Linked DNA regions of Martelella mediterranea DSM 17316. The protein of the gene in region 2 binds, or shares a complex with, the protein of the main gene of each other region. Links are inferred from orthologs where the notes say so. Each region holds a gene or a part of one and is shown on either strand. Other genes may lie near its edges. The genes, in order: Mame_RS13340 and dnaG.

Region 1 (3,216 bases), 840 kb from region 2 along the record:
AAGCCCATGCCGCCTGAAGGAACGGCGTCGCGCAGCGGCACGCCGGTGCCCGATTTGGCGCGCAGATACCCATCGGCATAGCCGGCCGAAACGATGGCGAGGCGGCTTTCGCGGTCAAGCTGCTGGGTCGCGCCATAGCTGACATTCTCGCCCTTTTTCGCAAACCGCGTCTGGATGATTCGGGCCTCGGCGGTGGCGGCCGGTTGCAACTTTTTCGATGCGCCCGGCGCCGAATCGCCGCCGTATAGCGCGATGCCCGGCCGGGTCAGCTCGAAATGATAGTCGGCGCCGAGCAGGATGCCGGCGGAGGCGGAAAGGCTGGCCTCGACCCCTTCGAAGGCGTTTGCGACATCGCGGAAGCGCGCCAGTTGCTCGCGGTTCATCGGCGCTGCCGCATCATCGCCGCAGGCGAGGTGGGAGAGCACCAGAACCGGCGAAAAACTTGCCGGCCTGGCGTCATCGGCGGCCAGCCGCAGCGCCTCGTCATGGGAAAGGCCGAGCCGGTTGAAGCCGGTGTCGACCTGCAGCGCGCAAGGATAGTCGCCATAATCGGCGATCGCGGCGAAGAAGAAGGCGAGCTGTTCCTCGCTCGCCAGCACCGGCACGAGGCCGTTTCCGAAAAACATCGCCTCGGTGCCCGGCCACATGCCGGAGAGCACGAAGATGCGGGCGTCTGGCGCGAACCGGCGCAGGGTCGCGCCCTCTTCGGGAACAGCGACGAAGAAATCCGCCGCGCCCGCCTCATAAAGCGCCTCGCCGACATCCTCGATGCCGAGCCCGTAGCCATCCGCCTTTACGACTGCGCCGGTGCGGGCCGTGCCCGAGAGTGCGCGCATGGTCCGCCAGTTGCTGACGATTGCCGAAAGGTCGACCGTCAGCCGGGCAGGGGCGGCATCGAAACCGATTTCGGTCTCCATGAATTCATTCGAATATTCAGTCATGAAACTGCCGTTCGTTGCGTTGTTACGGCATGTATAGCGCGTTTATCGCGTCTGACACAGAATTATTCGTCAAAACTTGAATAGGATGGATCCGCCAGATCGGCAAAGCGGGTATAGGCCGCCTGGAAGGCGAGGTTGGCCGTGCCGGTCGGTCCGTGACGCTGCTTGGCGATGATCACGTCGGCGGTGCCCTTGACCTTGTCGAGCTTCATCTTCCACTCGTCATAAGCAGGGTCATCAGGATCGCGCGGCTCGAGATTCTGGACGTAGTATTCCTCGCGGTAGACGAACAGCACCACGTCGGCGTCTTGCTCGATCGAGCCCGATTCGCGAAGGTCGGAAAGCTGCGGGCGCTTGTCCTCGCGGTTTTCCACCTGTCGGGAAAGCTGGGAGAGCGCGATGATCGGCACGTTCAGTTCCTTGGCGAGCGCCTTCAGCCCGGTGGTGATTTCGGTCACCTCCTGCACGCGGTTCTCGCCGGATTTTTTCGAGCCGGTCATGAGCTGCACATAGTCGACCACCAGCACGTCGAGCCCGCGCTGACGCTTCAGCCGCCTTGCGCGCGCGGAAAGCTGCGCGATCGAGATGCCGCCGGTCTGGTCGATATAGAGCGGCACTTTCTGCATGGTCTGCGAGCAGGCCACCAGCTTGTCGAAATCCGCCTCGGTGATGTCGCCGCGACGGATCTTGGAGGAGGACACCTCGGTCTGCTCGGAAATGATACGGGTGGCGAGCTGCTCGCCGGACATTTCCAGCGAGTAGAAGGCGACGACGCCGCCCTGCTTGGCCTCGATCGTGCCGTCGGGCAGCACTTCGGGCTCATAGGACGAGGCGACGTTCCAGGCGATATTGGTGGCAAGCGAGGTCTTGCCCATGCCGGGACGACCGGCAAGGATGATCAGGTCGGAGCGCTGCAGCCCGCCCATCTTGGCGTCCAGCGTGGCGAGCCCGGTGGAGATGCCGGAGAGGTGGCCGTCGCTCTCGAACGCCTTGCCGGCCATGTCGATCGCGATCGATACGGCGTTCTCGAAGGTCTGGAACCCGCCCTCGTAGCGGCCGGTTTCGGCGAGCGCGAACAGCTTGCGCTCGGTCTCCTCGATCTGTTCGGACGGCGGCATGTCGATCGGCGCGTCATAGGCGGTGTTGACTACGTCCTCGCCGATCTCGATCAACTGGCGGCGGATCGCCAGATCGTAGATCGTGCGGCCGTAATCCTCGGCATTGATGATGGTCACGGCTTCCGCCGCAAGGCGCGCCAGATACTGCGCCACCGTCAGGTCGCCGACCTTGACGTTGGCGGGCAGGTGGGTCTTGAGCGTGATCGTGTTGGCGATCTTGTCCATGCGGATCGTATCGCCGGCAAGCTCGTAGATCTTGCGGTGGAGCGGCTCGTAGAAATGCTCGGGCTTCAGAAAGTCCGAAACCCGGTAGAAGGCCGAGTTGTTGACCAGGATCGCGCCCAGAAGCGCCTGCTCGACTTCCAGATTGTTCGGCGCTTCGCGTTGCGGTGCGGCGGCTTGGAAGGATGGCGCAAGATCGTTCATGGTGACTTTCCGGAGGTTGGGTGACCCAAGCATAGACGAATGAAGGCGGAGTTGAAGGCCCGACGTGGTTCTCAACACCAATTCACAGGTCATGAAAATAAACGTCGTCTTTCAGCGCCGCAGCCTTGACATGATTCGTCGCCGACACTCGATGAAAATGATACACCCGCAGGCCGGAAAACGAAAAACCCGGCCTTTCGCAAGACCGGGTCGGTATTCTCACTGGACGGCCCATCAGCGTGTCATCAACTCTGTTGGATGACTTTCTCTGTGAACCTTGCATTGAGGGTCACGACGATTTTTCGCATGACTGCTGCGATCGCGACGATTGGCTTTTTGCCGGCTTCGACAAGGCGCTTGTAGAAGGCGGCGAACTCGCCCCTTCCGCGGGCGGCCTGCATGGCCGGCATGAACAGGATGGTGCGCATGACGGGTCTGCCGCCGCGCATTCTCCGGTAACCGATCTTGTTGCCGCTCTCGTTTGGGTGCGGCGCCAGGCCGGCCAGCGCCGCCGCCTTCTTTCGATCCAGCGTCCCGAGTTCGGGCATTGTGGCGATCAGGGCGGCGGCGGTTGTCTCCGCGATGCCGGTCATCGCCATTGCGATGCTGGCCCTGGCTGCAAAGGCTTCGCTGCGCATGAGCATGCGGATTTCCTTGTCGAGCAGCGCGATCTGGCGATTGATGGCAGCGAGCATGGCCTTGAAGGTGACGGCAAGTTCACGTCCGCCCGG
Region 2 (3,276 bases):
GTAGGCCACTTTTTGATGCGGTTGCGGGAAAATAGAGAAACCGCGCTTGCGGGTCAATTGCTCTTAAGGCAGACTTGTGGCATCTGCTCAAAATAAATGACGCGCCCGAAGATTTGATTTGATCGCAGCCCCGGTATTCGGTAAACGCCGCCGCCATTCGGCATGTGTCGATGCGGTACCTTGAAGATGGCGTTGCCAGGAGTGAATGAATGTTGCGCGATAAACTCGCACTTGCACAAAAAGACGCTTCGAAAGAGGAAGATCCGGTACGCTTCTGCACATTGAGACTGGTTCACGCGGCCATCAAGGACCGCGACCTGGCTCATCGTGCCAACGGCAAGGACCCCGTCAGCGATGACGATATCGCCGGGATTCTGTTCCAGATGCTGAAACAGCGCAAGGAATCCTCCCGCCTCTACGAAGAGAAGGGCCGGCCCGACCTCGCTGCACAGGAACGTCAGGAAATGGCGGTGATTCGCGAATTCCTGCCCGCCCAGTTGCCCGAGGACAAGATCCGCGAAGTCTGCGCCTCCGTGGTCGAGGAGACCGGCGCGCAGGGTCTGCGCGACATGGGCAGGTGCATCGAAACGCTGAAGGACCGCTATTCCGGTCAGATGGACTTCTCCAAGGCCTCCGGCGTGGTCAAGGACATGCTGAAATAGCATTCCGTTGCCGGACCGCTGTGGATATCAGCAGTGGATATGGGGGATAACCCGCCCCGCGCCCGCTAAACCGTTGCGGGGCCTGTAGGCTGTCAGGCCTGCCGGCACACCCGAGGACCTCATGCGTTTTCCGCCATCCTTTCTTGATGAAATCCGCGACCGCGTGCCGATCTCGGCGCTGATCGGCCAGCGGGTCACGTGGGATCGCAAGAAGACCAATGTCGGGCGCGGCGACTACTGGGCCTGCTGCCCGTTTCACGGCGAAAAATCCCCGAGCTTTCACTGCGAGGACCGCAAGGGCCGCTACCACTGTTTCGGCTGCGGGGTTTCCGGCGATCATTTCCGTTTCCTCACCGATCTCGATGGCATGAGCTTTCCCGAAGCCGTGCAGCGCGTCGCCGATATGGCGGGCGTTGCGATGCCGGAACGCGACCCGCAGGCCGAGCGGCGCGAGGAAAAGCGCCGCACCCTGGTCGACGTCATGGAGCTTGCCGCAAGCTTCTTTCAGGATCAGCTTCAGACCGGGGCAGGGGCAAAGGCGCGGGCTTACCTGCGCGAACGCGGCCTTTCGGCGCGCACGATCGACACGTTCCGGCTCGGCTACGCGCCGGAAAGCCGCAATGCGCTGAAGGAATTTCTGGCCTCGAAGGGCGTCGAGAAGCAGGAGATCGAGGCCTGCGGGCTGGTGGTCCACGGGCCGGATATCGCCGTTTCCTATGACCGTTTCCGCGACCGGATCATGTTTCCGATCCTGTCATCGCGCGAGCAGGTGATCGCCTTTGGCGGCCGGGCGATGCGCCCGGATGCGCCGGCGAAATATCTCAATTCCAACGAAACAGAGCTGTTTCACAAGGGCAATGTTCTGTTCAATTTCGCCCGCGCCCGCCGCGCGCTTTCCGGCGCGGAGGGGGCAAAGACGATCATCGCCGTTGAAGGCTATATGGATGTGATCGCGCTCCATCAGGCCGGTATCGAAAACGCCGTCGCGCCTCTCGGCACGGCCTTGACCGAAAACCAGTTGCAACTGATCTGGCGGATGACCAGCGAGCCGGTGCTGTGCTTTGACGGCGATGGCGCCGGCATCCGCGCCGCGGAGCGCGCCGCCGGCCTGGCGCTGCCGATGCTCAAACCTGGCCATTCGCTGAAATTCGCGCTGCTTCCCGGCGGCAAGGACCCCGACGATCTGGTGCGCGAGGGCGGACGCCAGGCGTTTGACGCCGTGATCGCCCAGGCCCGTCCGCTGGCCGACACCGTGTTCGAGCGCGAGGCAGGCAGCCCGGAGGCCGGCGAGACGCCGGAGCGGCGGGCGGCGATCGAGGCGCGGGTCAACGCGCTGGTGGCGACGATTGCGGACGAAAGCGTGCGCCGACATTACCAGCAAGATTTCCGCAACCGGCTTTATCAGCGGTTTCGGGGCCCGTCGCGCGGCGGCGGGAATTTTGCCGGCGGCAGGGGCAGTTTTTCCGGGTCCACCAAGGGGGGCGGGCGGTTCAACGCGCCGCGCGGCAACGGCCTTCTCTCGGCGTCCGAACGCCTGTCGCGCTCGCCGCTTGCGAGCCTGCGCCCGGTTACCAGCAATCTCACCTTTCGCGAATGCCAGCTCGTGTTCTGCCTGATCTCGCATCCCGAACTGGTGCGCGAGGATTTCGACAGCGTGTCGACGCTTTCCTTCGAGGCAGCGGAGATGCGCGCGTTCTGGCCGGCCTTTCTGGCCGAAGCCTCGCGCCCCGACATGGGGCGGGAAAAGCTGCGGCAGCGGCTGGAGGAGGCGGGTTTTGCCGGCCTTGTCGATCAGATCGCCGCCCATGTCGGCCGCAATGTCCACTGGATCGCCGGGCCCGACGCCGCGCTTGAGGATGTCCGCGAGGTCTACCATCAGGCGCTGGCGCTGCATAACCGCGCCCGCTCGCTGGCCCGCCACAAGAGCGAGCTGGAACGCGAGATCGCGGAGGCGACGGAGGAGGGCAATGCGGATCTGCTGGCCGAACTGATGCCGGCGCTGGTTTCGGTTCAGAACGAAATTGCCCGCATCGACAACCAGGAGGCCGAGATCGACGGTTTCGGCCTGATGTCGGGACGCGGCGGAAAGTCCGGAGCGGGCGGATAAGGGGTCTTCAAGCGGCAATTTCGGGATGCGTCCGAACCGATTCCTTTCAGCCGCCACTTGTATTTGCGGCGAAGCAATCTAAATTAACGTTTCTAGGGCCGACAGAGAAGCTGCATCGGTTCCTGTCATCGTCAGAAGCGTTTCACCGGCGGATTTTCGATATGAAATCGCGCAAATACACAATTGACGCTTGACGGATGGCGAAAATCTGGGAATCACCAGTTCGGATGGCAGTGAGCAGCACATTTTCATGATCTGGACAGCATTCACCGGGGGTAGCGAAAACCGCCGCGTTGAAGACTGTCCTGTTCATGTGTGGTTTTTTAAATCCGGCAGACCTCGCAAAAGAGGTCCTTAATCATTTGCCGGTATGCCGCTTGGCAACAGCGACAAAGCGTCAGGGAAACAATATTTATGGCTACGAAAGTCAAGGAAAACGAAGAAGCCGAAACCGAACGCGAAGGCGGTACCGACGGCCCTCTCCTGGACCTTTCCGATGACGCCGTC

Evidence for each region.
Region 1: the proteins of dnaG (region 2) and Mame_RS13340 are in contact, whole or in part, in a crystal structure (PDB 2R6A), measured with the Geobacillus stearothermophilus proteins. The link is inferred for Martelella mediterranea DSM 17316 from one-to-one orthologs. Residues at the interface, in WP_049624496.1 of Geobacillus stearothermophilus: Lys456, Leu457, Leu458, Pro459, Ala460, Asn463, Ala464, Leu467, Leu535, Leu536, Ile537, Ala538, Gln544, Glu545, Asp548, Tyr549, His552; in WP_033016901.1 of Geobacillus stearothermophilus: Ser13, Glu15, Ala16, Gln18, Glu91, Leu92, Asp94, Ala95, Val96, Pro97, Thr98, Ala99, Ala100, Asn101, Tyr104, Tyr105, Ile108.

What each region holds. Positions count from the first base shown.
Region 1 is NZ_CP020330.1:2,855,793-2,859,008, forward strand. What follows is about bases 245-3,144. They hold Mame_RS13340 (replicative DNA helicase), read right to left. Parts: upstream 2,486-3,144; coding sequence 1,004-2,485; downstream 245-1,003. Other genes in these bases: alr (alanine racemase), read right to left, coding at 245-941; Mame_RS13345 (IS110 family RNA-guided transposase), read right to left, coding at 2,731-3,144. In the rest of the region: more of alr, read right to left, coding at 1-244; more of Mame_RS13345, read right to left, coding at 3,145-3,216. UniProt on the Escherichia coli protein: The main replicative DNA helicase, it participates in initiation and elongation during chromosome replication. Travels ahead of the DNA replisome, separating dsDNA into templates for DNA synthesis.
Region 2 is NZ_CP020330.1:3,695,580-3,698,855, reverse strand. The notes cover bases 317-3,276. They hold dnaG (DNA primase), read left to right. Parts: upstream 317-783; coding sequence 784-2,769; downstream 2,770-3,276. Other genes in these bases: rpoD (RNA polymerase sigma factor RpoD), read left to right, coding at 3,184-3,276; Mame_RS17185 (GatB/YqeY domain-containing protein), read left to right, coding at 317-662. In the rest of the region: more of Mame_RS17185, read left to right, coding at 210-316. UniProt on the Escherichia coli protein: RNA polymerase that catalyzes the synthesis of short RNA molecules used as primers for DNA polymerase during DNA replication.